3 regions of the Bradyrhizobium sp. LTSP857 genome follow, and region 2 is predicted to be linked to each of the others. Evidence: predicted binding sites of a transcription regulator. Region 2 holds the regulator's gene; each other region holds the start of a gene.
What was found. Region 2 encodes LexA, which represses DNA repair genes until DNA is damaged. Its sites were predicted from a motif close to TGTTCNNNNTGTGTTCNG; they were not measured.
Positions count from the first base shown of each region.

Region 1: the regulator LexA is predicted to act here: its motif matches at 3,014-3,031, upstream of UP06_RS16180 (ribonuclease T2 family protein).
Region 3: the regulator LexA is predicted to act here: its motif matches at 4,836-4,853, upstream of uvrA (excinuclease ABC subunit UvrA).

Region 1 is NZ_JYMS01000026.1:426,630-436,551, reverse strand. It holds gene UP06_RS16195 (outer membrane protein) at 161-784, shown strand; gene UP06_RS16190 (cold-shock protein) at 875-1,090, opposite strand; gene UP06_RS16185 (23S rRNA (adenine(2030)-N(6))-methyltransferase RlmJ) at 1,341-2,201, opposite strand; gene UP06_RS16180 (ribonuclease T2 family protein) at 2,263-2,967, opposite strand; gene UP06_RS16175 (hypothetical protein) at 3,073-3,537, opposite strand; gene UP06_RS16170 (hypothetical protein) at 3,719-4,012, shown strand; gene UP06_RS16165 (DUF3617 domain-containing protein) at 4,077-4,607, shown strand; gene UP06_RS16160 (ATP-binding protein) at 4,707-6,092, opposite strand; gene UP06_RS16155 (response regulator) at 6,117-6,848, opposite strand; gene UP06_RS16150 (MarR family winged helix-turn-helix transcriptional regulator) at 6,845-7,387, opposite strand; gene UP06_RS16145 (branched-chain amino acid aminotransferase) at 7,725-8,807, shown strand; gene hisS (histidine--tRNA ligase) at 9,045-9,922, shown strand, end outside.
Region 2 is NZ_JYMS01000046.1:459,336-469,257, forward strand. It holds gene UP06_RS31580 (alpha-hydroxy acid oxidase) at 22-1,155, shown strand; gene UP06_RS31585 (HAD family hydrolase) at 1,185-1,811, shown strand; gene UP06_RS31590 (hypothetical protein) at 1,969-2,151, shown strand; gene UP06_RS31595 (molybdopterin molybdotransferase MoeA) at 2,392-3,603, shown strand; gene lexA (transcriptional repressor LexA) at 3,780-4,481, shown strand; gene UP06_RS31605 (hypothetical protein) at 4,749-4,952, shown strand; gene UP06_RS41730 (hypothetical protein) at 5,145-5,576, shown strand; gene UP06_RS31615 (GAF domain-containing protein) at 5,791-6,732, shown strand; gene UP06_RS31620 (ComEC/Rec2 family competence protein) at 6,742-9,021, opposite strand; gene UP06_RS31625 (DUF2171 domain-containing protein) at 9,118-9,351, opposite strand; gene UP06_RS31630 (YybH family protein) at 9,436-9,822, opposite strand; gene UP06_RS31635 (glutamine--tRNA ligase/YqeY domain fusion protein) at 9,831-9,922, opposite strand, start outside.
Region 3 is NZ_JYMS01000046.1:352,571-362,492, forward strand. It holds gene gyrA (DNA gyrase subunit A) at 1-2,460, opposite strand, end outside; partial or broken gene UP06_RS31100 (DUF2306 domain-containing protein) at 2,629-2,871, opposite strand; gene UP06_RS31105 (single-stranded DNA-binding protein) at 2,959-3,456, opposite strand; gene UP06_RS31110 (outer membrane protein) at 4,000-4,671, shown strand; gene uvrA (excinuclease ABC subunit UvrA) at 4,950-7,922, shown strand; gene UP06_RS41165 (DUF6602 domain-containing protein) at 7,945-8,895, shown strand; gene UP06_RS42480 (DUF433 domain-containing protein) at 8,992-9,366, opposite strand; gene UP06_RS31130 (HAD-IA family hydrolase) at 9,450-9,922, shown strand, end outside.

The DNA.
Region 1 (9,922 bases), on a different contig from region 2:
TTAAGTCTGTTAACAGCGCGGTAACGGGTCTTAACAGGCCTTTAACTTAAAACTCTCGATAAATCTTACGCGAAAAGTTCTTGGTTCCGTAACCATGCGGTTTTGCCTTGCGCGGCGGTGCAGGCATCGCACGGGGTGGTAGTTGCGTTGGAGAGTACCGATGAAGAGGCTCGTTGTGGGCGCAGCCGCGTTGGTTGCAGCCGGCTGGACAGCTTCGGCAGAGGCCGCCGATCTTAATTACGGGCAGCGTGCGCCCTATACCGTCAATCAGCCGCTCAATTCCTATAGCTGGGCCGGCCCCTATATCGGCGCCAATGTCGGCTACGAGTGGGGCTCGGTGAGCAACACGCCCGTGAAGCCCTCCGGCTTCGTCGGCGGCGTGCAGGCCGGCTACAATTTCCAGAGCGGCCCGTGGGTGTTCGGCGTCGAGGGTGACATCCAGGCCGCTGGTGCCGACGACACTTTCGCGCCGTGGAAGTTCTCCAATCCATGGTTCGGCACCTTGCGCGGCCGCGCTGGCTACGCCTTCAGCAACGTCCTGTTCTACGGCACCGCCGGCCTCGCCTTCGGCGAACTCCGCGCGCAGACATTTGGCTGGACGGAGTCGCACACCACCGCCGGCTGGACCGCCGGTGTTGGCGCGGAAGTCGGCTTCGCGCCGAACTGGAGCGCGAAGCTCGAATACCTCTACATCGATCTGTCGACGAGCCAGTTCGCAATTACAGGCGTGTCAAACGGCTATAGCGCCAGCGTTGTGCGCGCAGGCGTGAACTATCACTTCTGATAGGCGAATAAGAAAATACCGGACAACAGCCTCCCGGCCGCTCGCGGCCGGGATTTTTTTTTGCGCCAGATTTTTTTTGAGTGAGGCCCGCTAGGAGAGGATCACTAAATTGACCGCCTTTGGCCCCTTCCCCTTCTTGTCCGGTTCGACCTCGAATGTGATACGCTGTCCTTCGGCAAGATCCTTCAGTCCCGCTCGCTCCACAGCGGTGATGTGAACGAAGACATCGCGACCGCCGTCGTCCGGTTTGATAAAGCCGTAGCCGCGCTCGCCGTTAAAGAACTTGACCGTTCCCGTCATGGCCATCGGGAAACTCCCCCTCATTGCTCCTCCGCCACAACGCAGACGCGCGTCGCGGCATGACCGGGCCTTACGAAGCCCGGGAGCTGGCCATCCTTGGGCAGACCATTCGGTCCGACTGGATCTTTCTTAGGCCTTCACTCCGCCGCAACCATTCGCGGAAGCGGAACGTAAAGCCAGTCACGGAAACAGCATAATACGGTTCTTTGCAGATTGACTACGGTTACTGCATATTTTTCCCAAGAATGCCGGAGTGTTACGGCTTCGGCACCTCTAATCGGAATCTGGCAGCGCCGCCCTGGCCGAGCGGCATTTCCAGCTCGGGCAGGATCGTCTTCAGCTCGCCTTGCAGCGTATAGGGCGGATTGACGATCAACAGCCCGGTGGACGTGAGCGGTGCGCCGTCAATCTGCGGTGCGGCGCTGAATTCGAGCCGCAGGCATTTTGCCGGCGACTTTGCTGCGGCTGCGGTCCGCGCCACCAATTGCGCCAGCGCGTCGGTGGCACGGCGGCTCTTGGCCGGATACCAGATTACATAGATACCGGTCGGCCATTTCGCGAAGGCTGTGGAGAAGGCCGCGCCCAGCTTTTCGAACTCGTCCTTCGCTTCGAAGGACGGGTCGATCAGCACGAGTCCGCGGCGCTCCTTCGGCGGCACGAAGGCCGGCAGCGCGACCCAGCCGTCGAGATCGACCACGCGGGCCTGTTCATCGCGGCGCAGCACGTCGATGAGCGCCTTTCGCGCTTTCGGCTCGAGCTCGCAGGCGACGAGGCGATCCTGCGGCCGCATCAGGCCGCGCGCGATCAGCGGCGAGCCCGGATAGGCCTTGAGCTCGCCCTTCGGATTGTAGGCGCGGACGATGTCGAGATAGGGCTTCGTCAGCGCGATGGTGTCGTTCGAGAGGCGCGCCTGCATCAGCCGCGCGATCCCCGTCAGCCACTCGCCACCGCGCTTCGCCTCATCGCTCTCGAGATCATAGAGGCCGGCGCCCGCATGGGTGTCGATGACGCGGAACGCGGCCGGCTTGTCCTGCAAATAGGTCAGGATGCGCGCGAGCACGATGTGCTTGATGACATCGGCGAAGCTGCCGGCGTGAAAGGCGTGACGGTAGTTCATGGTGCAGAGTTACGACATCGTGCGATGAAAGTAACTGCTGTCATTCCGGGGCGGTGCGGCTCTATCCACCCCTGATCGGCGGCATCGTCAGCTGGTCGCGGCGGCAGGCGCGGCGGTCGATCTCCTCGCAGGCGCGGAATTGCAAATCCTTGCTGAGGCAGATGCGGACCTCGGAGAGCCGTGTCCGGTTGCAGGTCACCGAGACGGCGGCATTGCTCAAGCCGGGATTGGCCTTGATGAAGGCTTCCTCGACCTCGGCCGGGGCCACCGTCTTGGCTTGCGATAGGTCGAGATACTCGGCCGGAATCTTGATCGCGGCGCGGGCTTTGCGGATGGTCTCGAAATAATTGCGGTCGGTGAGCCCGGAGCAGGTGCCGTGCTTGTCCCATTCGTTGAAGATCAGGCCCGGCGCCGGCATCAAATCGAGCATCGAGGAGACGATGTTGCGGTTCAGCCGCGGCGACGGCCGCTGGCAATATTCCGGAAAGCCGTTCTCATATTGCGGCCACAGGCCGTGCACCACGAAAGCGTAGGGCCGTCCGCCGCACTGGATTTGCGAGCGCCCGCCGCGCTCCGCCGCTTCCTCGCAGAACGAGGGCGACCAGGACAGCGACAGCACATAGAAATCGAATTCGCCGGGCGTGTTCTGCCGCCTGTCCTGCGCTGTCGCGCTGCCGGCGAGTCCAACCAGCCCGGCCGTAAGGAGGAGGGCAAGGGTCAGCGAGATCATCAGGCGGGAGAACGAATGCAATCTGGAATGAAACATGGCGACGCCCCTCAACTAGACTGTGCAAAAGAGCCTAGCAGGCGATAGGAACATTACAAGAACAAATTTCGAGCGGCGACCGTTCGGCCGCTTGATCGGTCCGAATCAGGGCTTTGCCGCGCGGCAGGACGGATTGTAGGCCCAGTTGCGGTCGAGCCCGACCACGCACCATTCGACGCCCTGGCCGTAACCGGCGAAGCCGCCATCCTCGATGATCGAGAAGTGCACCTTGCGCATCTTGCCGTCATTGAGCATGGCCTCGCCGGAGCAGTAGCGGCGCGGGATATTGTCGGACGCCCAGGGCCGGAACGCGGTCTCGTGGACGGCCGAGAAGCCCTCGATCTTCAACGACGAATTCCAGAAGGAGCTTTCCTTCTCCCAGAATTGGGTGGCGATCGTCGGCAGCGCCTTCTCGCAATCGGCGACGCGGCCGTCATAACGCGGCCCGCTCAGCCAGAAGTTCAGCTCCAGCGGATTGGCGGCCCGGGCTTCACCGAGCGACAGCGCCCCGAACATGAGGCCGAGCACAGCGGCAAAACGGAGCGATTTCAGTGAGGTCGAGGCGCGCATGGGCAATCCAGACAGCATGATCTGCGGAGGCCGAACGGTGCCGCGAAGGCCGGGGCAGGTCAAGTGCAGCGCGGCAACACTTAGCCACGAGTTGACCGGAACGTCGCAGCAGCCGGCGTTCGGTTCTTTCCACCGCCGCGCCGGCACCGTAAACTACCGCCAACCAATCGGAGTGACGGGAATGCGAATCATTGCGGCCGCGGGCCTTCTTGCCTTGGGACTGATGGCGAGCCAGTCGGCGCGCGCCGATATTTTGCCGGTGCCACCCTTCAAGGGCAACGACACCGGCGGCATCATCGCCTATTCGCTGGCGGCCCAGGCCGATGCGCGGCAGCTCGCGGTCGATCACTGCGCGCGGTATGACAAGGTGGTCAAATTCCTCGCGGTGCAGGCCTATGAGGGCGGCTACATCTCGTTTGCCTGCCGCTGGGTGCCCTATGGCGCGGCCGACCGGCCGATCCGCACGCTCTACTGAGGCGTTCTCGTAGCGCCAGGATAACGCCGAGAAAAAGAAGACATCTCAGCCGGGAGTCTCCCGCATGACGCGCAAGCTTGCTTTGCTCGGATCAGTCGTTTGCCTCGTGTTGTCGGCAGGCGCGGCCCGCGCCGACGATATGCCGGTGCGCAAGGCCGGTCTGTGGGAATTGAAGATGGTCAGGAGCGGCTCGGCGATGCCGGAAATGACCATGCAGCACTGCACCGACGAGACCGTCGACAAGGAGATGAACAACAACGTCTCCCCGATGGCCAAGCAGATCTGCTCCAAGCAGGACATCAAGAAGACGTCGACCGGCTATGTCAGCGATTCCGAGTGCAACGTCGCCGGCATGACCACGACCTCGCATGCCGAGATCGTCGGCGACTTCAACTCGGCCTACATGGTGAAGACCTCCTCGCATGCACAGGGCGGCCCGGCCGGCAGCGCAGGGCGCGACACGACCATGACGCTCGAAGCCAAATGGGTGGGGGCCTGCAAGCCCGATCAGAAGCCCGGCGACATCGTGATGCCCGGCGGCTTCAAGATGAACGTGCGCGACGTCGACAAGCTGAAAGCGCTGCTGCCAAAGTAAGTAGGATCGTAGCCCGGATGGAACGAAGCAAAATCCGGGACACTATCTCCGTCGTGTAAAGTCCCGGATTACGCTTCGCTCCATCCGGGCTACGTTCGGCTAAACCGGAATCCGCACGCTCGCGCGCAATCCGCCCATCGGGCTGTCGCCGAGCGTGATGTCGCCGCCATGGGAACGGGCGATGTCGCGGGCGATCGCGAGCCCCAGGCCCGTGCCGCCTTCGTCCTGGTTGCGGGCGTTGTCCAGCCGCAGGAACGGCTTGAACACCTCTTCGCGCAAATGGGCGGGAATGCCGGGGCCGTCGTCGTCGACCGTGACGGTCAGATAGCGGTGATCGCGCTGGCCGGTGATGGCGATGCTCTTGCCGTAGCGTGCGGCATTGGTGACGAGGTTGGCGAGGCAGCGCTTGAACGAGGCCGGCTTCACGGTCACCACGGGCAGGCCGTGGAAGGTCACGGTCGCGGTATGGCCGTGGCGTTCGGCGTCGCTGCGCAGCTCCTCGAGCGCCTGCGCCATGTCGGTCGGCTGCGATTGCTCGCCGGAATCGCCACGGGCAAAGGCGAGGTAGTCCTCCAGCATCATCGACATCTCGTCGACGTCCTTGCGCATGCCCTCCAGTTCGGGGCTGTCGCCGATCAGCTCCAGCTCGAGCTTGAAGCGGGTCAGGATGGTGCGCAGATCGTGGCTGACGCCGGCGAGCATCGCGGTGCGCTGCTCCATCGTGCGCTCGATGCGCGATTTCATCTCCAGGAATGCGACCGCTGCGCGCCGCACCTCGCGCGCGCCGCGCGGTCTGAAGTTCGGTGCCTCGCGGCCCTTGCCAAAGCTTTCGGCGGCGTCGGCAAGCCGCAGGATCGGCTTGATCTGGTTGCGCAGGAACAGCACCGCGACGATCAGCAGGATCGACGACGTGCCGACCATCCAGAACAGGAAGATTTCCGAGTTCGAGGCGTAGGCGGCGCTGCGCTGGGCGAACACGCGCATCACGGCATCGTCGAGCTGGATGCGGATCTCGACGAGGTTGGAGCGGCCAACCGTGTCGATCCAGAACGAGCGCCCGATCTGGCGGCCGAGCTGCACCGACAGCGTCTGGTCGAGCAGCGAGAAGAACGGCTTTGGTCCGGGTGGCGGCATGTCGCCGACGGGAAGAAAATCGACCACGAGCTGCATGCGCTCGGCGATGCGGCGCAGTTGCGCGCGGTCCTTGTCCTGCGGATAGCCCTTGTAGACGTCAATGAGGCTGGCGACGTCCTGCACCACGGCCTGCGACAAGCGCCGCGTCACCGTGTTCCAGTGCCGCTCCATGAACACGAAGGCGACCACGGTCTGGAGGATCACCATCGGCACGATCATGATCAGCAGCGCACGGGCATAGAGACCGGTCGGCATCCAGCCCTTGAACGCATTGCCCATCCAGCCATTGGCGGCGGAGACGCGCCCGGCGGCGCTTCGGAGCAGCGTCAGGCCGGTGTCAATCGTGCTCATTGGTCGTGTTTCACCGCTCTGATCTTATGGCGAGGCCACCAGCCGGTAGCCGATGCCGCGCACTGCCTGGAGGAACAGGGGATTGGCGGGGTCGGTCTCGATCTTGCGCCGCAGGCGGTTGATCTGCACGTCGACGGCGCGCTCGTTGACGCTGCCATTGCCGGTCAGCGCGCTGCGCGGCACGGTCTCGCCTGGCGCCTCCGACAGGATGCGCAGCATCTCGCGCTCGCGGTCGGTGAGGTGGATGACCTCCTCGCCCTGGCGCAACTCGCCGCGATCGAGATGATAGATGTAGGGGCCGAATGCGATTTTCTCGACCAATGCGGCCTGCGGCGGTGGCGCGGCGCGCTTGAGGATGTTGTTGATGCGCAGCGCAAGCTCACGCGGCTCGAACGGTTTTGCCACGTAATCGTCGGCGCCGATTTGCAGGCCCTCGATGCGAGCTTCGGCTTCATGGCGGGCCGTCAGCATCACGATCGGCACCGATGAAGATGTCCGGATGAAGCGGGCAAGATCGAAGCCGGTCTCGCCGGGCATCATGACGTCGAGGATCAACAGGTCAAAATGCAGGCCCAACAGTTTTGACCGCGCATCGCCCGCGCTTGCGGCGGTGGTGACACGGTAGCCTTCGCTGGCGAGGAAGCGCGACAGCAGATCGCGGATGCGGCGGTCGTCGTCGACCAGCAGGAGATGCGGGGCATCGTCGGCCGGTTGCGCCGGCGGGCGGGCGAGCGTGGCAGCGAGCGGCACAGTCACTCCTTTGCGTCTTGATTGACGGTGGCGAAGATCGTCTCCAGCACCTTGTCCGGATCCTCGCGGTCGATCATCGCGCGCAGGAAGCGCTTGACGGTCTCGGCATCCTGCGGCGCCATCTCGGCCAGCGCCTTGGTGATCCGCGTGGTCTGGAGGCCGGCGAGCTTCTGCACCAGCGCCTCGCCCTTGGGTGTTGTGTAAAGCAGGCGCTGGCGGCGATCGTTGTCGCCGGTCTTCTGCACGATGTAGCCCTCGTCCAGCAGCTGCTTGAGCACGCGGCCGAGCGATTGCTTGGTGATGCGCAGGACATCGAGGAGGTCGGCGACCTTGAGCCCGGGATAACGATAGACGAAGTGGATGACGCGGTGATGGGCCCGGCCGAAGCCGAATGCCTCCAGCTCCTGGTCGGGATCGCCGACGAAATCGCGATAGGCGAAGAACAGCAGCTCGATGATATCCCAGCGCAAATTGCTTCCTTCGGGCGCGGCCGGCTTGGTCTCGGCAGCGTCATGAGAGGGAGTCGCGAAATTTATGTCAGGCATATTGACGTATCTTGGGTTCAATGTTACAAAACGATCAGCCCGCACGAAATTTTAGATCGTTTCGCGTCGGGTGGCAGTTTCAAGGGCGGCCGGAGAGTGCCGAACAGGCGGCGAAGGCCGGATCAGATCTACCGTACGATTGTCGAGCGGCATTTCGGCAAAACATACTGGACTTCCGCCTTCCGCAAAAGCATGTCCTCGGCGACATGCTGGCCACGGAAACCGGCCGTAACAAGGCTGGCGGTGGTCCAGCCAGGAACCTAATCAAGCCAGCCGGGCCCGAACAGGGCAGGCCGGCGCCAGAACAGCGCCGCCATCGGCAGCGGGAGCCAAGGACATGAGCATGAAATTCGACATCCAGCCCGCATCCAATCCGACCTCCGAAAAGGACCGCGTGGCCAAGCTGGTGGACCCCGGCTTCGGGCGGGTCTTCACCGATCATATGGCGATCGTCCGCTACAACCAGGCCAAGGGCGGCTGGTATGAGGCGCGCATCGAGGCGCGCGCCAATTTCCAGCTCGATCCGGCCGGCGCTGTCCTGCACTACGCGCAGGAAATTTTCGAGGGACTGAAGGCCTACAAGCGCGACGACGGCGGCGTGAACCTGTTCCGCCCCGACGCCAATGCGCGGCGCTTCAAGGATTCGGCCGACCGCATGGCGATGGCGCAGGTCCCCGAGGACGTCTTCATCGAGGCGGTCGAGCAGGTCGTGCGCATCGACCGCGCCTGGATGCCGGGCGGCGAGGGCAGCCTCTATCTGCGGCCCTTCATGATCGCGAGCGAGACCTTCCTCGGCGTGAAGCCGTCGTCCGAATACATCTTCGCGGTGATTGCCTCGCCGGTCGGCTCCTATTTCAAGGGCGGGCCTGCGCCGGTGTCGATCTGGGTGTCGGAGAATTACACACGCGCCGCGATCGGCGGCACGGGCGCCGTCAAATGCGGCGGCAACTATGCCGCGAGCCTGCGCGCGCAGGCCGAAGCTATCCAGCACGGCTGCGATCAGGTCGTCTTCCTCGACGCAATCGAGCGCCGCTACATCGAGGAGCTCGGCGGCATGAACGTCTTCTTCGTGTTCGACGACGGCTCGCTCTCGACGCCGCCGCTAGGCACGATTTTGCCCGGCATCACCCGCGACTCCATCATCGCGCTCGCCAGGGATGCGGGCAAGACGGTGCGCGAGGAGCCCTATTCGATCGACCAGTGGCGCAAGGATGCGGCGAGCGGCAAGCTGAAGGAAGCTTTTGCCTGCGGCACCGCCGCCGTGATCTCGCCGATCGGCAAGGTGCGCTCGGTGAGCGGCGATTTCGAGATCAGCGGCGGCGTCGCCGGCCCCGTCGCCATGGGCCTGCGCAAGCAGCTCGTCGACATCCAGTACGGCCGCACCAACGATCCGCACAGCTGGATCAAAAAGGTGATTTGAGTCTCGATCTCTTCCCCTCTCCCCGCTTGCGGGGAGAGGGTAGGGTGAGGGGGAGTCTCCGCGGGGGTGGTGAAAGACGGATTCGCGGAGAGTCCCCCTCACCGGGAATCCGCGCGTTCCGCGCGCATTCCGACCTCTCCCCGCAAGCGGGGCGAGGTGAAAAGCGCCGTTTCAGGGTTGTCAGCCAACGTTTATGCTGTAAGTCAACGTTGACTTTCAAAGCTTGCAACGAGCGACATGACCAAAAAACCCCAGAAACTGAAGGCGCGGCTGCCGCGCGGGCTCGAGGATCGCGATCCCGCCGCGATCCGGGCGACGCGCGAGATGGTCGAGAAAATTCGCGCCGTCTACGAGCTCTACGGGTTCGAGCCGGTGGAGACACCGGCGATGGAATACACCGACGCGCTCGGCAAATTCCTGCCCGACCAGGATCGCCCGAACGAGGGCGTGTTCTCGTTCCAGGACGACGACGAGCAGTGGATTTCGCTGCGCTACGATTTGACCGCGCCGCTCGCCCGTTACGTCGGCGAGCGATACGGGACCGATGGTCTGGTCCTGCCCTACCGCAGCTATCGCGTCGGCTACGTGTTCCGCAACGAGAAGCCCGGCCCCGGCCGCTTCCGCCAGTTCATGCAGTTCGACGCGGATACGGTCGGCTCGGCGACGCCGGCGGCGGATGCCGAGATCTGCATGATGGCGGCGGACACGATGGAGGCGCTCGGCATCGCGCGCGGTTCCTACGTCGTAAAGGTGAACAACCGAAAAGTGCTCGACGGCGTTCTGGAAGCAATCGGGCTCGCGGGCGATGAGAACGCCGCGCGCAGACTGACTGTGCTGCGCGCCATCGACAAGCTCGACAAGTTTCCTGCCGACGAAGTGCGCAAATTGCTCGGTCCCGGCAGGTGGGATGGCGGCGAAGAAGGCAAGGGCGACTTCACGAAGGGCGCGAATTTGAGCGCGGCGGAAGCTGACGTGGTTCTGGCCATCACCAAACCACGCGACGATTGGAAAGAGGCCATTGCGGCGGCAGAAACCTATTTGGCCAAGAGCGAAGTTGGTCAGGCCGGCGTGAGTGAGCTGGAAGAGATTGCCAAGCTGGTCACGGCGTCGGGTTA
Region 2 (9,922 bases):
CAAATTCTCGGGAGGATAACAATGAACGAATCGCCCCGGATCCAGCCGCAACGGAATGTCGAACTCGGCGCCAGCAACGAGCCCTTCCAGAACCTGCACGAATTCATCCGGAAGGCGCGCTCCAACCTCAACCAGAACGCCTGGGACTATATCGTCGGCGCCGCCGAGACCGAGACCACGATGCGCCGCAACCGAATGGCCCTGGACGAGATTGCCTTCCGCCCGCGTGTGCTGCGCGACGTGCACAAGGTCGACGGCTCGGTCGAGCAGTTCGGCCGCAAGATGCGGCTGCCGGTGGTGCTCGCCCCCGTCGGCGCGCTGGAGATCTTCGACCCGCACGGCGCCGCCAGCGTGGCGCGCGCCTGCGGCACGTTCGGGGCGGCGCACATGCTGAGCTCGGTGTCCGAGCCCGGACTCGAAAAGACCGCCGAAGCCGCGCCCGATGCGCTGCGCCTGTTCCAGCTCTATGTCCGCGGCGACGATGCCTTCGTTGCCGATGTGGTCAGCCGCGCCGAGAAGCACAGCTACGCCGCCTTCTGCCTGACCGTCGACACCGCCCATTACAGCCGTCGTGAGCGTGACATCGCCAAGCGCTATGTTCGCGAGAGCCGCCTGCGCGCCACCGGCGGCGACTACCAGAAGGGCCTGGAGTGGCGGACCGTGAAGATGATCAAGGACACGTTCAATATCCCGCTGATCCTCAAGGGCATTGCCACCGCCGAGGACGCGCAGATCGCGGTCGATCACGGCGTCGAGTGGATCTACGTCTCCAATCATGGCGGCCGCCAGCTCGACCACGGCCGCGGCGCCATGCATGTGCTGCCCGAGATCGTCGAGGCCGTGAAGGGCCGCGCCAAGATCATGGTCGATGGCGGCTTCTGCCGCGGCACCGACATCGTCAAGGCGATCGCGACGGGCGCTGACCTCGTCGGCATCGGCCGGCTGCAATGCTGGGCCCTGGCGGCGGCCGGCGAAGCCGGCGTAACGCGCATGCTGGAGCTCTTGGAGGACGAGGTGCTGCGCTGCCTTGGCCTGCTCGGGGCCACCTCGTTCGCCGGGGTGAACAAATCCTGCCTGCATCCGGCGACCGCGACCAACGCGCCGAGCGTATTCAGCGCGTTCCCGCTGTTCGACCACGAGCCTTATCGGTACTGATCGCCGATACCGAAGTGAAAAAGGACGCAATGACCTCGCTTTCTCCCGGCAGCGCCGATGCGCTTCTGTTCGACCTCGGGCGCGTGGTGCTCGATATCGATTTCTCCAAGGCGATCGCCTGCTGGGCGGGACATGCCGGCTGCAAGCCGGAAGCCATCGTCACGCGCTATGTGCGCGACAGCGAAGCCTATCGGCTGCACGAGGTCGGCAAGATCAGCGACGAGGACTATTTCCAGTCGCTGCGCGCCACGCTCGGGATCGGCATTTCGGATGCGCAGTTCCTCGAAGGGTGGAACGCGATCTTCGCCGGCGAGATGCCTGATATCGCGGAGCTGTTGCCGCGCGCGGCCAAGCAGGTGCCGCTCTACGCCTTCTCCAACACCAACCGGCCGCATATCGATTATTTCTCGACGGAATATGCCGACGTGCTCGGCCATTTCCGCGAGCTGTATTTGTCCTCCAGCATCGGCCTGCGCAAGCCGGATGCGGCAGCCTTCGACCATGTCGTGGCCGCGATCGGCGTGCCGGCCGAGCGAATCGTGTTCTTCGATGACCTTGCCGAGAACGTCGAAGGCGCTCGCGCACGCGGACTGACCGCGGTGCATGTGACCTCGCCCCGCGATGTCGGTGAGGCGCTGAAGGCGCTCGGGATCTGACCGGCGGACGGGCCGCCAAATCGGCCGATTCCGGAACAATTTCACCCGGGAATAGGAACCAAAGCACTTTGTGCATTTTTGTACAGAGTTCCGGGAACGGAATGCCCTGTTCCGGACTCTTGAGTCCGTTGGGACTTCTACGAACGGACGTATCATCGTGTTGGGCAAAACCTACCTCACCAAGCAGGCCTCCCTGCTGGTTGAATTCGCCAGAACCACCTCGAATTCTGAGCTTTCCGCAAAACTGATCAGCAAGGCCGCCGACCTGAAGTCTCAGGCCGATCCGCTGCCCGACAAGGATCGAGGCCTCAAGGCGCCCGACGTCAGTTCGGACGGATAGACAGGAGGCGCCCGATGCTGGCTGTGGTTATGGTCGTTCTCGTCCTTGCCATCGCCACGCTCGTGCCGGTCTTCCTCGTCCTTCACAACATGCCGCGCCGGACCCGATACTAGGCTCCCAACGCGGAGCGGGTGATGCTGGATGAATAATCCCGCTCCGCTGCTGTTTTGCCTCTGCGCCCGCACTCGGTTAGAACTCTCGCCGCCCATTCGTCCGAGTCCGCCGAGCAGGAGTTGTCCCGTGGCCTTGATGCCGGTTTCTGACGCGCTTGCCGCGGTGCTGGCCGGCGCGGAGCCGCTGCCTGAAGAGATCGTTCCCCTCGACGACGCCTTCCATCGCGTGCTCGCGCGCGACGTCGCGGCGCGGCGCACGCAGCCGCCGCAGGCGATGTCGGCGATGGATGGCTACGCCGTGCGCGCAGCCGATGCAGCGAAGATCGATTCCCGGCTCACCGTGATCGGTGAGGTCGCGGCGGGCCGGCCATTTGCTGGAACTGTCGGCGCCGGCGAAGCCGTGCGAATCTTCACCGGCGGCGTCGTTCCCGATGGCGCCGACGCCGTCGTGATCCAGGAGGACACCGTCGCGGACGGCAAGCGCATCGCGATCAAGGAGGCCGCCATCACCGGGCGGCACATCCGCCCCGCCGGCATCGATTTTCGCGAGGACGACGTGCTCCTGCGCAAGGGCACCCGGCTGACCGAGCGCGACCTCGCGCTCGCCGCCGGCATGAACCACCCGCAGCTTGCCGTCCGCCGCCGTCCGAAGGTCGCGATTCTCGCCACCGGGGACGAACTGGTGATGCCGGGCACGACGCCCGGCCATGGCCAGATCGTCTATTCCAACGGCTACGCCCTGCATGCGCTCGCCCGTCGCGAGGGTGCTGATACCATCGACCTCGGCGTTGCCGCCGACACGCTGGAGGCGACCACGGCCGGCATCCGCCGCGCGCGCGAGAGCGGCGCAGATATCCTGATCACGACCGGCGGCGCATCGGTCGGCGATCATGACCTGGTGCAGCCGGCGCTGAATGCCGAAGGTATCTCGATGGCGTTCTGGAAGATCGCGATGCGGCCGGGCAAGCCGATGATGCACGGGCGGTTGGGGGCAATGCGCGTGATCGGCCTGCCCGGCAATCCCGTGTCGTCCTACGTTTGCGGCTTCCTGTTCATGGTCCCGCTGATTCGTGCGCTGTCGGGCCGCGAAGTGATTCATCACCGTCGCGAACGCGCCCTGCTCGGCCGCGATGTCGGCGCCAATGACCAGCGCGAGGATTATCTGCGCGCGCGGCTTGAGGTGCGCGACGACGGCACGCTCATCGCCCATCCCGTGAACCATCAAGATTCCTCGCTGCTTGCGAATCTCGCTGCGGCACAGGCACTTCTCGTGCGCGCGCCGTTCGCGCCGAAGGCCGAGGCAGGCACGCCCTGCGAGGTGCTGCGCTTACCGGCCTGAACGCCTGGACCACATGCGTTCCGCGAACATTGCGGCGTTCACGGTAAATTAAGCAGTTGCGGAACACATATCGAACATATAGTGTCCGTTCATGATTTGTTTCGAGCATGTAGCGGCTTATCGCTGAATTGAACGTCTCGGAATCGAACGACATCAACCGGGGGATTTTGGTCGAGATGCTAACGCGCAAACAATACGAGCTTCTGCGGTTCATCAGTGAGCGGCTGAAGGAAAGCGGCGTGCCGCCCTCCTTCGACGAGATGAAGGACGCGCTCGACCTGCGCTCGAAATCGGGCATCCATCGCCTGATCACCGCGCTCGAGGAGCGCGGCTTCATCCGGCGCCTGCCCAACCGCGCCCGCGCGATCGAGGTGATCAAGCTGCCGGAGCTCCAGGCCGCCGCCGGCAGCCGCCGCGGCTTCACCCCGAGCGTCATCGAAGGCACTCTCGGCAAGGTCCGCACCAGCTCCGGCGCGCCTGCGGACGACGGCGAGCGCCCCGTTGCGGTGCCCGTCATGGGCCGCATCGCGGCCGGCACGCCGATCGAGGCGTTGCAGACCCGCAGCCACACCATCAGCGTACCGCCTGATATGCTCGGCTCGGGCGAGCATTACGCGCTCGAAGTGCGCGGCGATTCCATGGTCGAGGCCGGCATTCTCGACGGCGACATGGCGCTGATCCAACGCAACGAGACCGCCGATACCGGCGACATCGTAGTGGCGCTGATCGACGACGAGGAGGCGACGCTCAAGCGCTTCCGTCGGCGTGGCGCCTCGATCGCTCTCGAGCCGGCGAACGCCGCCTATGAGGTCCGCATCCTGCCGCCCAACCGGGTGAAGATTCAGGGCAAGCTGATCGGGTTGTACCGGAAGTACTGAGCATGACCCGGACCCGAAGGGCCGCGTTAGCGCAAAGTGCGCAGCGGTTTTCCGAAAAGGTCATGCTTAAACAATAATCTCAATCTTCCGCGCACCGCCTGTTGGCGGCCGCCCATTAACGATTGGAGCGGACGATTGTCCGCTCCCGCTGGATAGTGTTTCTGGTTTTGCACAGATTATCCGGCCACCTCTCCAGCGCTACATCCTCGGCACGCCACAACGAAGCACACACCGCTTCGCAGGCTTTGAGAGACCGAGGAGACACCCATGCGCAAGATCATTCTGAGCACAGTCACGATGGCGCTGATCACAGCATCAGCGTCGCAAGCGTTTGCGGCGCAGTCGCAGCACCATCTGCGCAAGGCACCGCAGGCGACGACCAGCGAGCAATTCCGCAATGCCCGCAACGCGGTCGAGCCGGCGCAACCGGCCTGGCAATATTCGGGTTGGTCGGCACCTGCTGGCCGCTGACGTCGAAGCTCCCAAAATGCACGGGAGCAGGCTTTGTTCCCAGCGCATTTGAAAAAGATAATGTGATTGCCCGCTGCGGATGCGAGCCGCAGATTTGCCCACAAACAAGCATAAGCTTGCAGGCTTCCACTCTGATAGAGGCCTGCGCCTCAGAAGAGGCGCGGGTGCTCTATCCTGAATGAGGAGCACCCGATGTGTGACTACAGCCTGCACGCCGTCGCGACGCGTCCCGCAGAAGTCGGCGAGACGATCGTCACGACAACCTTCCGCGGCACCTCGACGCGCGGCTTCGCCTCCGAAGCCGATCCCTCCGTCGCGGTCTGCCTGCTGCCGGGAACGGAGCTCGCCTTCGCCGACAGCGTCCGCTACGACAATCGCTGGATCTGGACGCGCACCATCAACTCCCGCGTCGGCAAGTTCGGCAAGGTCGATCCGCACATTCCCGATCGCCACCATGATGCGATCGAATTCCCCGACGGCAAATACGTGCTGGTGACGCAGCTCGTCGAAGGCCAGCGCGCAACCGTGCTGCAATTGCCGGTGACCCAACAGGTGGGCGAGCGCGAGCACAAGCCGCAGATCGCCGACAGGCAGCCAACGATCACTCGCCTGCCGATCGGCTGACACCACCATCCCGGCCGCCAGGTCGGCGCCAGGATTGAAATGTCCATCGCCGGCCGAGGCCGGCGAGATGGGGTGGTTTGCGGCCCTGGAATAACATCTGCTCGCCGCACTTCCCCACCGCACGAAGTTTCCGCTGCCCTGCCTGAATTTTGAACGTCCGTTCTGCTGACAAATCGCCGATGCTGCTCACGGCTCGAGGCGGCGGACAGGCTCGATGAAGACCTTCATTCGCGTCGTTGAACTCTGGGTGCCTGACCGGACGCGGATGCGGCTGGAATTTGGCGGCGGCCTCTACAGCGAAGGCCTGTCCGCGTTCAAGGCCGCGAGCGAAGATTTGCGCTTCCGATATGACGAGGGGCTTCCCGGGAAGGCCTGGGCCGCCGGCCACCCCGTGATCCTCACCAAATTCGCCAACTCCTATTTCAAGCGAACCGACCAGGCCATCGAGGCTGGTCTGACCTGCGGCGTCGCGGTGCCGGTGTTTGCCGGCGAATTCCTGCAAGCAGTCATGGTGCTGTTCTGCGGCGACGACGAGGCCCATGTCGGCGCGGTCGAGCTCTGGCACAACGATGCCGAAGTCTCGCACGAGATGGGCCTCGTCGACGGCTATTACGGCAGCGCCGACATGTTCGAGTTCAACTCCCGCCACACCAAATTTCCGCGCGGCTTCGGCCTGCCCGGACGCACCTGGAAAGCCGGGCTGCCGCTGATCATCAAGGATTTGCACGACGCCAAGAGTTTTCTGCGCTGGGAGGACGCCGCCAAGGTCGGGATCAATCTCGGCGTCGGCGTGCCCTATCGCACCGGCACCGACCAGACCTGGGTGCTGACATTCCTGTCCGCACAGGCAACCCCGATTGCGCGACGCTTCGAGATCTGGGTGCCGAACGAGGCCCGTTCGGGGCTGATGTTTCGCGCCGGCGATTGCAGCGCGCAGACCGATCTCGCCGCGCTCTATGCGCAAAGATCCATCGCCAGGGGCGAAGGCAGCATCGGCGGGGCCTGGACCACCGGCATGCCCGCGCTCAACGACGACCTCGCGCAGGACGGCTCGATCGCGGCCGTGGGGGCTCGCGCAGCCGGGCTGAGCCAGATGGTGGTCTTGCCGGTGATCGGGAGCGCTGGGCTTGAAGCGATGTTAGCCTGGTACCTGTAGCCCGTCCGCTCAATCCTCGGCCTGCAAGTCGGTCTCAGATGGCGTTGCGTCGTTGCTGCGGGGCGCGGCCGTCTTCGGCGCAAGACTGCCGTCATAATCTGCCGCGCCGGGGATCACCGGCGACCAGGGACGATCTGCGCCCCTGGCCTTGACCGCCTGAACCGCAAAACCGTCGCCACGCCGCGTCAGCGCCAGCCCGCCCTGGCTCGCGAGGCGAGGCCGATCGACCACCATGGCCGCGCAATCCGGCGGCGCCGGCCGCGCCGTCACCACCAGCGCGGCGCGGCTGCAATCATCGGCCAGCGCGTCGATGCGCAGCGCCAGTGCGACCAGGCGCCCGTCGGCAAGCGGCGTCACGCAGCCTGAGTCATCGCACGAGACGTCGTTAGCGAGCGAGGCGCTGCCTGCATCGCGAGGATCCGCATCGGCCGCGAGCCACTCTTTGAGCAGAAAATTGTCCTTGCTCGTCCTGATCAGATGCAGCTGCCCGTCCCTGCCCCGCACCGCGACGTTCTGGCCATCACCGGCGATGAGGATGTCGGGTTGCCGGACCGACAAACCCCAGACGATCGCAACGAACAGCACCAGCGCGCCGGACCATCGCAGCGGCGTCCGCAGCAGCCCCATCAGGATGAGGCCGAGGCTCGCCGCGATCAGGGGCGCGGTGCCGAAGGCACCGATGTGGCCGACCGCACCGGGCAATGCCGCCACCCAGCGCGAGACCGCGACCATCCAGTCGATACCGATCCCCATCAGCCACCAGAACACGCCGTCGAGCCCGAAGGGCGCCGCGAGCAATCCCAACAGCCCGGCAGGCATCACCAGCGCCGAGACCACCGGCATTGCGCCTAGATTGGCGAGCACGCCGAACGGCGTGACGCGGTGAAAGTGGAAGGCGGCATAGGGCGTGGTCGCAAGCCCCGCGATCATCGAGGCCATGAACAACATCGCGATCTCGCGTCCGCCCCACATTGCGATGCGCGCGGTGGCGGAATGATCGGGCGAGGCGAATAGGTTCGGCATGCCGATTTGCACCAGTGCCACGAGCCCGAGCGTTGCTGCGAACGACATCAAACAACTCGGATGCACCAGCGCTTCCGGCGCAACCGCAAGCACGATCAGTGCCGCCACCGCCAGCGTGCGGAACGTGATGGCGCGGCGGTCGACCATGACTGCGATCAGCACTACCGCCGTCATGAAGAACGATCGTTGGGTGGCGACCTCCGCGCCCGACAGCAGCAGATAGAACGCGGCAGCAAACAGCGCGGCAGCTGCCGACCATTTCTTGATGGGGAAGCCGACCGCCAGTCCCGGAATGAGCGCCAGCAGCGCGCGGACTGCGAAGAAGACGACGCCGGCGACCACCGCCATGTGATAGCCGGAGATCGACAGCACATGGCCTAGCCCTGAGATGAACATCGCATCATTGACGGGCGTCGTGATCGCATCGCGGCGACCGGTGAGCAGCGCGGTCGCGATCGCGCGGTTGTCGCCGTCGAGCGTGGCGCGGATGCGCGCATCGATCGCGTCGCGCAGGCCCTGCATCATCGCGGCATAGCGCAGCCTGATGCCCCCGGTCTCAGGCGGCGCCGCCACCGTGATTGCACCCATCGCAAAACCGGAGGCGCCGATGCCCTGGAAGAACATGTCGCGCGAGAAATCATAGCTGCCGGGGCGCAACGGCGAGAGCGGCGGCATCAGCCGCGCCTTCAATTGCACGAAGCTACCGACCTCGGGCGCGGTCCCCTTGCGCACGGAGAGACGAACGCGCTCCAGTCTGACGTCGCCGCGCTGGGTCTCCATCGCCGTGACGCGCAGCACGAAGCGGTCGGTGCGTTCGCGGATGTCACGGGTTTCGACGAAGCCCGACACCGACACCGAATAGAGCGGTTTTGTCAGCACGGTATGGTCGATGCGCGCCGTTTTCCAAGTCGCCATCGCGAAGCCGGCCGCGGCCGCGGCGATCATGATCGCGGGCGCAAACAGTCGGCTCCGCCGCAACAGAACAGCGCCAAGCGTGAGCGCGACCGCCGTCGCGGCAACGACAGAGAGCACCGGCTCATGATCAGCGGCGAAATAGAGTGCAATACCGCAGCCGAAGGCGATGGGCACCCATGGAAACAGCCGCCCGGCGCCGGCCTCGGCGTGGACCCATTGGCGCAACGTCTCGACGAGCGCAGGCCAAATGCCAAAACCCGCCGGCACAAAGCCGCCGGCGGACGCGGCCCGGCCGACAGGCCAAGTCCCCGCAACACCCTGGGACCGTACGGGCCGGCCCGGCTCCGCCATTCCCCTGCACCTTGCGATACGCGACGGAGGCGGAGGCTATCGGAACGTGCGGTTGCGCGAATAGCGGTACGGATCAGGAACGGGCGGCGGAAAGCCCTACTTTTCCTCTTCCATCGTCACGGCGACAGCCGCCTTGGCCGAGAGCCGGACCTTGTTGCCCTCGATATCGGCGACCAGCCCCTTGTCGATGAAGTGATGGTGGCCCTTGTGGCTGCCCTCGCCGCTGTCCTTCTTGGTCAGCTTGATGCGATTGCCCTCGACCTTGTCGACGGTGCCGATGTGGACGCCATCGGCGCCGATGACTTCCATATGCTCTGCGATGTTCTGCATGGGGGAATCCTCAATTGGGGACCCACACAACGCGCGGGGAGCGCGTTCGTTGCCTGCGCCGGAATGACGATGCCGTGTGCCCCGTCAGATCAGCGGCGCCTGCGACGAGGCGTGGTGATTGACGATCTTCCAGTCGCCGTCCTCGCGCAGGATGACCCAGCTCATCTTGACCGAGAACTCCGCCCGCTCGCCGGCGAGGTCGAACGACACGATCGCGGCCATGTTGATGAGGTCTGGGCTCGCTTGTGCCGCGTTCACCTCGGAAAACGCCGCACTCGGCTTGCGCCATCGCGGCAGACCGTTGAAATAGTCGGCGACGCCGTCCCTGCCCCGATAGAGCTTTGGGTTGGAGCCGAAAAAGAACGCATTCTTCGCATAGAGCGACGACAGCGCGACGGCGTCGAGCCTTGCGAAGCCGGCGCACCATTTCGCGATGATGGTGGAAACGATGGCGGCGGCTTCGTCCGTCATGTGAAACCTCAGCCCTTCGCGACTTCCTTCGCAAACGTATCACGCAGGCCGATCGTCCGCGAAAACACCGGCTTGCCGGGCGTCGAATCCTTGTCGCGCA
Region 3 (9,922 bases), 110 kb from region 2:
GCGGTACTCGTAGGACGAGGTCCGCTTGCCGTAGCCGTTGACGGACACCGTCAGCACGACCTGCTCGGCCGCCGACATCTCGACATAGCGCTCCGACGGAATCTGGAAGCTGCCGGAGGTCTCCTCGGCCTCGGCGTCCGCTGCCGGCTCCTCGGCCGCGGCTTCGCCGGCCACCGCACGGCGCATCTTCAGGTACGCCGAGCGCTCGTCCGAGGACGTCTCGACGTGGCGCAGGATCGCCAGCGAAATCACCTTATCGCCGTCGCCAAGCGCGATGCCGCGCACCCCCATCGAGGTGCGCCCGGTGAACACGCGCACGTCGGTGACGGGGAAGCGGATGCACTGGCCAGCGGCGCCGGTGAGCAGCACGTCGTCGCGCTCGGTGCAGATCTGCACGTCGACGATCGCTTCATTGTCGTCGAGCTTCATCGCGATGATGCCGGAGCGGCGGACGTCGACGAAGTCGGACAGCTTGTTGCGCCTGACGTTGCCGCCGGTGGTGGCGAACATCACGTCGAGGTTGCCCCAGGTGGATTCATCCTCGGGCAGCGGCATGATGGTGGTGATGCGCTCGCCCTGCTCCAGCGGCAGGATGTTGATCAGCGCCTTGCCGCGCGCATTCGGCGCCGCCATCGGCAAGCGCCAGACCTTTTCCTTGTAGACTTGGCCGCGTGACGAGAAGAACAGCACCGGCGTATGCGTCGACGCCACGAACAGGCGCGCAACAAAATCCTCGTCGCGGGTCTGCATGCCGGAGCGGCCCTTGCCGCCGCGGCGCTGAGCGCGATAAGCCGACAGCGGCACGCGCTTGACGTAGCCGGCGTGCGAAACAGTGACGACCATTTCCTCGCGCTGGATCAGGTCTTCGTCCTCGACCTCGCCTTCCTGCTCCATGATCACGGTCTTGCGCGGCGTGGCGAACTCGGCCTTCACCTCGGCGAGCTCGGTCTTGACGATGTCCAGCACGCGAGCGCGCGAGCGCAGGATGTCGAGATAATCGGCAATTTCGCCGGCGAGCGTGTCGAGCTCTTCGCGGATCTCGTCTCGGCCGAGCGCGGTGAGGCGCTGCAGACGCAGGTCGAGGATGGCCCGGGCCTGTTCCATCGACAGCCGGATCGTGCCGTTCTCGCTGATGCGGTGGCGAGGGTCGTCGATCAACGTGAGCATGTCCTCGACGTCCCGGGCCGGCCAGTCGCGCGACATCAGGGTGTCGCGCGCAGTGGTCGGGTCGGGCGAGGTCCGGATGACGCGGATCATCTCGTCGATATTGGCGACAGCGATCGCCAGACCGACCAGGATATGCGCGCGGTCGCGCGCCTTGCTCAACAGGAACTTGGTCCGCCGCGTGACGACACGCTCGCGGAAGTCGACGAAGATCGCGAGCAGATCTTTCAGATTCATGATCCGCGGCCGACCACTGTCGAGCGCCACCATGTTGACGCCGAAGCTCGTCTGCAGCGGCGTGAACCTGTAGAGTTGGTTGAGCACCACATCGGGCACGGCGTCGCGCTTCAGCTCGATGACGACGCGGAAGCCGTCGCGGTCGGATTCATCGCGCAGATCGGCGATGCCCTCGATCTTCTTTTCCTTGACCAGTTCGGCGATGCGCTCGACCATCGTCGCTTTGTTCACCTGGTACGGAATCTCGGTGACGATGAGCGCCTCGCGCTCCTTGCGAATGGTATCGATCGTGACCTTGCCGCGCATCACGACCGAGCCGCGGCCCAGATGGTAGCCGGCGCGGATGCCCGCGCGCCCGAGAATGATGCCGCCGGTTGGAAAATCCGGTCCGGGGACGATGTTGATCAGTTCGTCGATGGTGAGCGCAGGATTGTCGATCAGCGCCACGCAGGCATCGATGACCTCGCCAAGATTGTGCGGCGGAATGTTGGTGGCCATGCCGACCGCGATGCCGCCCGCGCCGTTGACCAGAAGGTTCGGGAACTTGGCCGGAAGAACCGAGGGCTCGGTCTCGTTGTTGTCGTAGTTCGGCTGGAAGTCGACGGTGTCCTTGTCGATATCGGCCAGCAGGGCCAGCGCCGACTTGGTCAGTCGCGCTTCGGTGTAACGATAGGCGGCCGGCGGATCGCCATCGACCGATCCGAAATTGCCCTGACCGTCGATCAGCGGCACGCGCATCGAGAAGTCCTGCGCCATGCGGACCATCGCGTCGTAAATCGACTGGTCGCCGTGCGGATGGTACTTACCGATGACGTCACCGACCACGCGGGCGGATTTGACGTACTTCTTGTCGGGCGTATGCCCCTGCTCGTGCATCGAGTACAGGATGCGACGGTGCACCGGCTTCAATCCGTCGCGGGCATCAGGCAACGCACGCGCCACGATCACGCTCATGGCGTAATCGAGGTAGGACTTCTTCATCTCCTCGAAGATGGAGACGGGGCGAATGTCCGAGGGTTGCGCCGGCTGGTCGCCGGGCTTGTTGTCGTCGTCAGCCAAGGGGGAATCCGGTGAAGTTTTATCTGGGAATCATATAGCGCATCGCCCCCCTGATAACCACCCTTGCACGCTTTCGGGAAGCGCTTTTTCCGACTGTTTTTCCAGAGACTTACGGGCTTTGCGCCGTCGCCATGGACAGGCCCCGGATGAGCCGCCCGGAACCGCCCCTTACGCCCCGAAAATCACGCGGTGCATGATGCGTCCGGGCACCAGCGTGAACAGGCCCGCCACCACCAGCGCGCCCGTGAACAGCAGGATCATGATGCGCCGGTGATCGATGACACGATGGGTGTGGGCCCGCCACACCGCCAGCGGCAGCATCACCAGCGTGAAGATCGACAACAGATGGATCGGGCTGAACGGCCCGACCAAACGGATCTGGTGAATCCAGAACGACGAAGCCGCCGCGACCGCTCTTGGTCCGGATGCTCGAAAGCCGGGCCGGCCGTTTCCTGCCCCGATCCGAGCCGACTCTTCCCAAGCCTTAGATCTCAAGCCTCAGAACGGAATGTCGTCGTCCATGTCGCTGTTGCGGCCACCGCCGCCGGCGGCAACGGGACGGCGCGGCGCGCTGCTGACAGGACCGGAGGAGCCGAAATCGCCGCCCGGCTCATCGCCAAAGCTGCCGCCTCCTCCGCCGCCGCTACGGCCATCGAGCATCGTCAGCGTCGAGTTGAAGCCCTGAAGCACGACCTCGGTCGAGTACTTCTCGACGCCCGCCTGATCGGTCCATTTGCGGGTCTGGAGCGCGCCCTCGATGTAAACCTTCGCGCCCTTCTTCAGGTACTGCTCGGCGACCTTGCAGAGCCCTTCATTGAAGATCACGACGCGGTGCCACTCGGTCTTTTCCTTGCGCTCGCCGCTATTCTTGTCGCGCCAGGTCTCCGAGGTGGCGATGCTCAGATTCGCGATCGGCCGCCCGTCCTGGGTGCGACGGATTTCCGGATCCTTGCCGAGATTTCCAACCAGAATGACCTTGTTGACGCTTCCCGCCATCGCCGCTCTCCGCTCCAAATCCACTGAATTTTAGAAGGCCGGGCCCGCTCGCCGCGCCATCTGTGCCTGTTGAGCTGACCCTATACGCTCACGGGCGCCGGTCGGCCCGCCGCGCCCTTGGTTATCCCCATATATAGCATCGACCTGATATTTGTTCCAGATTTGTTCTAGTCAAAATCGACCGTGAATATAGGGCGCGTATCGGTAGCTGTGCCGCTCCCGTCGCGACCTACACCAAGGCGTCAGCCAGGATGTCGACTGGGCCTGTCAACTATCGCGTGGGGCGGTCCGATCATCGCGACGTACTGATCCACCTGATATCATTCGGGAATCGAAGGCCGGCCTCGCGCCGGCCTTTTGCCGTTTAGTTCCCTGCGGGAACTATAGGTCAGTGACCATTACATTTTGCGTCTGTTGTGACTTTTGAGAGACACAACTTGCAGCTTCAATGGTGTAGGTACGACATCAGTTGGACCAACGCGTCCGATGCCCTTCCGATCGCGGAAGGCAGCAACAGAAACTGGGACTGGGATTAGGTTGAAAATGAAGAAGGTTTTGTTGGCTTCGGCCTGTTTGTTCGCACTCGCCGCTCCGGCTTCGGCCGCCGATCTCGCGGCACGCCCCTACACCAAGGCTCCGGCCCCGATGGCTGCGGTCTACAACTGGACCGGCTTCTACCTCGGTATCGTCGGTGGCGGTGCCTGGGAAGATTCCTCGACCGATCCGAAGGTGAAGGGCGGCTTCGTCGGCGGCACCGCCGGCTACAATTGGCAGACCGGCAACGTCGTGTTCGGCCTCGAAGCCGACGGTTCCTGGGCTGACGTCAATGCTTCGGTGACGACGCTTGGCGTTACCCTGAGCAACAAGATCGATGCGCTGGGCACCGTGCGCGGCCGCATCGGCTACGCCGTCAACAACGTTCTGTTCTATGGTACCGGTGGCTACGCCTGGATCGACGACAAGCTCAGCCTCAGCGCGCTCGGCATGACCGTCTCCGACACCAAGTTTCGCTCTGGCTGGACCGTCGGTGCGGGCGTCGAAGCGTTCTTTGCCCCTCAGTGGTCGGTCAAGGGCGAGTACCTCTATCGCAGCTTCAGCGGCGCGACGTATTTCTCCGGCATCGGTCTCCCCTTCAACACGGGCACGGACAGCTTCCACACCGTGCAGGTCGGCGTGAACTATCACTTCAGCGGCCCGATCGTCGCGAAGTACTGATCTTCGCTACCGACGTTACATCGTCACGAAAGGCCGGCCTCGCGCCGGCCTTTTTGTTTTTGCGGCACGTTCCAATGCCGCCCACACCCGGTTCCTGCTGCCATTTCCCGCCAACGCCCCAACAATCCGTTGACGATTCGCGAAGGGCACTGGAAATCCGTTCTCGTTCTTCCTACGTTCGCTGACATACCCATCGGCGCCGATCCCGGTTCCGGGCGAAGCGCGCCTTTTACGTTGGCGCGATCGCGCGCCTTTGGGATTCCTTGAGGACCACCAGGATGGATGAAGTGATCAAGGCGAAGCGCCAACAGAACGTGGGCTCAAACCTGCGCGCAATTACGATCCGTGGCGCGCGCGAGCACAACCTCAAGAATATCGACGTCGAGATTCCCCGCGACAAGCTCGTGGTGTTCACCGGCCTGTCCGGCTCCGGCAAATCCTCGCTCGCCTTCGATACGATCTATGCCGAAGGCCAGCGCCGCTATGTCGAGTCGCTGTCGGCCTATGCGCGCCAGTTCCTGGAAATGATGCAGAAGCCGGACGTCGACCAGATCGACGGCCTGTCGCCGGCGATCTCGATCGAGCAGAAGACGACCTCGAAGAACCCGCGCTCCACCGTCGGCACGGTGACCGAGATCTACGACTACATGCGCCTCTTGTGGGCGCGCGTCGGCGTGCCCTATTCGCCTGCCACCGGCCTGCCGATCGAGAGCCAGACCGTGTCGCAGATGGTCGACCGTGTGCTGGCGTTGCCCGAAGGCTCGCGCCTTTACCTCCTCGCCCCCGTCGTGCGCGGCCGCAAGGGCGAGTACCGGAAAGAGCTCGCCGAATGGCTCAAGAAGGGCTTTCAACGCGTCAAGATCGACGGCACCTTCCATGAGCTCGCGGAAGCTCCAACGCTGGACAAGAAATTCCCGCACGACATCGACGTCGTCGTCGACCGCATCGTGGTGCGCCCGGATATCGGCCAGCGCCTCGCCGAAAGCTTTGAGACTGCGCTGAAGCTCGCCGAGGGCCTCGCGGTCGTCGAATTCGCCGACGCGCCGGCGGCTGCGCCCGTCGAAGAAAAGAAGAAGACCGCAAAGATCCACGACAAGAGCGGGCCGGAACGCATCCTGTTCTCGGAAAAGTTCGCCTGCCCCGTCTCCGGATTCACGATCCCGGAGATCGAGCCCAGACTCTTTTCCTTTAACAATCCCTACGGCGCCTGCCCCGCCTGCGGCGGTCTCGGTGTCGAGCAGCATGTCGATGAAGACCTCGTCATCCCCGACAAGGAGCTCCCGATTGGCAAGGGCGCGATCGCGCCCTGGGCCAAATCGTCGTCGCCCTACTACGTGCAGACGCTGACCGCGCTCGGCAAGCACTACAAGTTCACGCTGACCACCAAATGGAAGGATCTGCCCAAGAAGACGCAGAACGCGATCCTCCTTGGCTCCGGCGAGGACGAGATCAAGTTCTCCTATGAGGACGGCGTCCGCTCCTACGACACCAAGAAGCCGTTCGAGGGCGTCATCACCAACATCAACCGCCGCTATCGCGAAACGGAAAGCGAGTGGGCGCGCGAGGAGCTGGCGAAATACTTCCACGACGTGCCCTGCGGCGCCTGCAACGGTTTCCGGCTCAAGCCGGAGTCGCTCTGCGTCAAGATCGGCGGCAAGCACATCGGCGATATCTCGGAGCTCTCGGTCAAGGGCGCCGGCGCGTGGTTCGAGACCGTGCCGGAGGCGCTGAACACGCAGCAGAACGAGATCGCCGGCCGCATCCTCAAGGAGATCCGTGAGCGCCTCACCTTCCTGCTGGACGTCGGCCTCAACTATCTCACCCTCTCCCGCTCCTCCGGCACGCTGTCCGGCGGCGAGAGCCAGCGCATCCGCCTGGCCTCGCAGATCGGTTCGGGGCTGACCGGCGTGCTGTACGTGCTGGACGAGCCCTCGATCGGCCTGCACCAGCGCGACAATGCGCGCCTGCTCGACACGCTGAAGCGGCTTCGCGACCTCGGCAATACCGTGATCGTGGTCGAGCATGACGAGGATGCGATCCTGCTCGCCGACCACGTCCTCGACATCGGCCCCGGCGCCGGCATGCATGGCGGCCACATCATCGCCGAAGGCACGCCCGCCGAGATCATGCGCAACCCGAAATCGCTCACCGGCAAATATCTCACCGGCGAGCTCGAGGTCGAGGTGCCGGAGCGGCGTCCGCCGAACCATCGTCGCACCATCAAGGTGGTCAACGCGCGCGGCAATAACCTCAAGAACGTCACGGCCGAGATTCCGCTCGGCCTGTTCACCTGCGTCACCGGTGTTTCCGGCGGCGGCAAGTCGACGCTGCTGATCGACACCGTCTACAAGGCCATCGCCCGCAAGCTGAACAATGCCAGCGAAGGCGCCGCGCCCCACGACCGCATCGAGGGCCTCGAGCACATCGACAAGATCATCGACATCGACCAGTCGCCGATCGGCCGCACCCCGCGTTCGAACCCCGCGACCTATACCGGCGCGTTCACGCCGATCCGCGAATGGTTCGCCGGCCTGCCGGAATCCAAGGCGCGCGGCTACGAGCCCGGCCGCTTCTCCTTCAACGTCAAGGGCGGCCGCTGCGAGGCCTGCCAGGGCGACGGCGTCATCAAGATCGAGATGCACTTTTTGCCCGACGTCTACGTCACCTGCGACGTCTGCAAGGGCAAACGCTACAACCGCGAGACGCTCGAAGTTCTGTTCAAGGGCAAGAGCATCGCCGACGTGCTCGACATGACCGTCGAGGAAGCCGCCGATTTCTTCAAGGCGGTGCCGCGCGTCCGTGAAACCTTCCAGACGCTGCACCGCGTCGGTCTTGACTACATCCATGTCGGCCAGCAGGCCACCACGCTCTCCGGCGGCGAAGCCCAGCGCGTCAAGCTGGCAAAAGAGCTGTCGAAGCGCGCCACCGGCCGCACGCTCTACATCCTCGACGAGCCGACCACCGGCCTGCACTTCCACGACGTCAAGAAACTGCTGGAAGTGCTGCACGAGCTGGTGGCGCAGGGCAACACAGTCGTCGTCATCGAGCACAATCTCGAAGTCATCAAGACTGCCGACTGGGTGATCGACCTCGGCCCCGAAGGCGGCGACGGCGGCGGCGAAATCGTCGCCTGGGGCCCGCCGGAGGACATCGCGAAAGCGCCGCGGAGCTATACGGGGAAGTTTTTGGCGCCGGTGCTGGCGAAGGCGCGGAAGCCTAAGCGGAGGCGGACGAGCGAGGCGGCGGAGTAGGCTGCTATCCTAAGGTCAAAATGTGAAAAAGCACGACTTCTTCAATCTTATGAGCGCGGTGAAGGAGTCGCTTAATAGCGCTTATCTTCGCATTCGTGCGCGAAGCAAAGAGGATCCCGGAACGGCTGGCGATCAGGCCGAAGAAGACTGGGCTGAAATTCTAAGAGATTGGTTGCCCGCAACCTATCGTATTGTCACAAAGGGACGCATACTTTTCGCCGACGGCTCCAGTAGCCCTCAAGTTGATGTCCTAGTCCTCACTCCCAGCTATCCGAGAGGCCTGGGAAACGAAAAATACGTTTTCGCAGGCGGCGTTGTTGCCGCGTTCGAATGCAAGCTGACCTTGCGCTCCTCAGACATCAAGCGAGCCTTTCTCACCGCTTCGGCCATTAAGAGAAAAGCCCCGGTCCGGCTCGGGACTCTCTACGACGAATTAAATCGGCCTCCAATCTTTGGGCTCTTATCGCATTCGCACGACTTGAGCCAAGGAGACCGAGATTGGGATCGTCTCTATAAAGCAATTCAGAAGTGTGCGGAAGAATGTCCGGAACATCCGCGCGAGTTGCTGGATGTGGTGTGCGTAGCAGATACAGCGACAATCTCCGTAGGTAAGCACGTTTTGGTTGGCAAAGGTCTTAGCAAGGAAGAAAAAGAAGAACTTACGGAGATTGGTCAGGAAAGTGCAGTTGCTGCGTTGTACGTAGTCCAAGATGAAATGAAGTGGAATTCAGAGCGAGATCATTCTGGAGCTATCCTCGCAGGCCTAATCTATGAGCTTACACATCGGATGGCATTCGTTGATCCAACAATTCGCCCGTGGGCCGATCACTTGTCAGGTTTGGGATTTTACGGTGGAATAGGTATTCCCCTCTACTGTTCCGAAGACGTTCTTTCGGACAGTGTCCGAAGGCACCTCAAAGACGAAGGGGCAAGTGCGGAGGCATGGAGCAAGTGGAGCCCGAGTCTGCCATAGTGTCCTTAGCGCGCTCGTCACCTAGCCAAGCCCTATGAGCATCCGTTACGTTGGCTGACGGCGTCCCTATCCAACAAATACACAGCCTTCGACCACTTAATAGTTCCCTGCAAACGCCTGAGCGGCACGAATGTCGTCAACAGTAAGCCGCGGATACTCCGCGACGATCGCTTCGTCGGATACCCCGGCAGCCAGCATGCGTAAAAGTAATTCAATTGGCGTACGCGTGCCCCTAATGACTGGCTTGCCAGCCATAATTTCCGGATTGATCTCGATGCGCTCGCGGCACGCGAGCACAGCATCAATGTCGGCCTCCTCCAAATACGGATAGTCTTGGAGAACGCTCTCCCGGGACTGTCCAGCAGACAACAGCCCCAAGACCTCGGCAACCGTAATGCGCAAATTACGAATGCAGGGGCGCCCGTGCATACGCTGCGGGTCGACGGTAATCCTTGCTAGGAGCTCTGGCATCTGTCACCTCTGCAAATGTCAATATAACACGCGATGGCATCTATCACCGCATTGCCGGCGCCAGTCTGCTCGACCTTTTCCCCATGCCCTACTCCCTCGCCATCTTCGATCTCGACGGCACGCTTGTCGACAGCTTTCCCTGGTTCCTGCGCACCATCAATGACGTCGCCGACCGCTTCGGCTTTCGCCGCGTCGCCGATGAGGATGTCGAGGGGCTGCGGCATGCCTCGACGCGCGAGATCCTCAGCCGACTCGAGGTGCCGCTGTGGAAGCTGCCGGTGATCGCGCGGCATGCGCGGCGGCTGAAGGCGGAGGCGGCGGCCGAGATCTCGCTGTTTGCCGGCGTCGAGGCGATGCTGCGGACGCTTGCGGACAGCGGCGTTCAGCTGGCGCTCGTGAGCTCCGACAGCGAGGCCAATGCACGGCGGAAGCTCGATGGCACCGCCGCGCTGTTCTCGCATTTTGACTGCGCCGCCTCGGTGTTCGGCAAGCCCACGAAATTTCGCCGCGTGATCCGGCGCGCCGGCATCGCCCCGGCGGATGTCATCTCGATCGG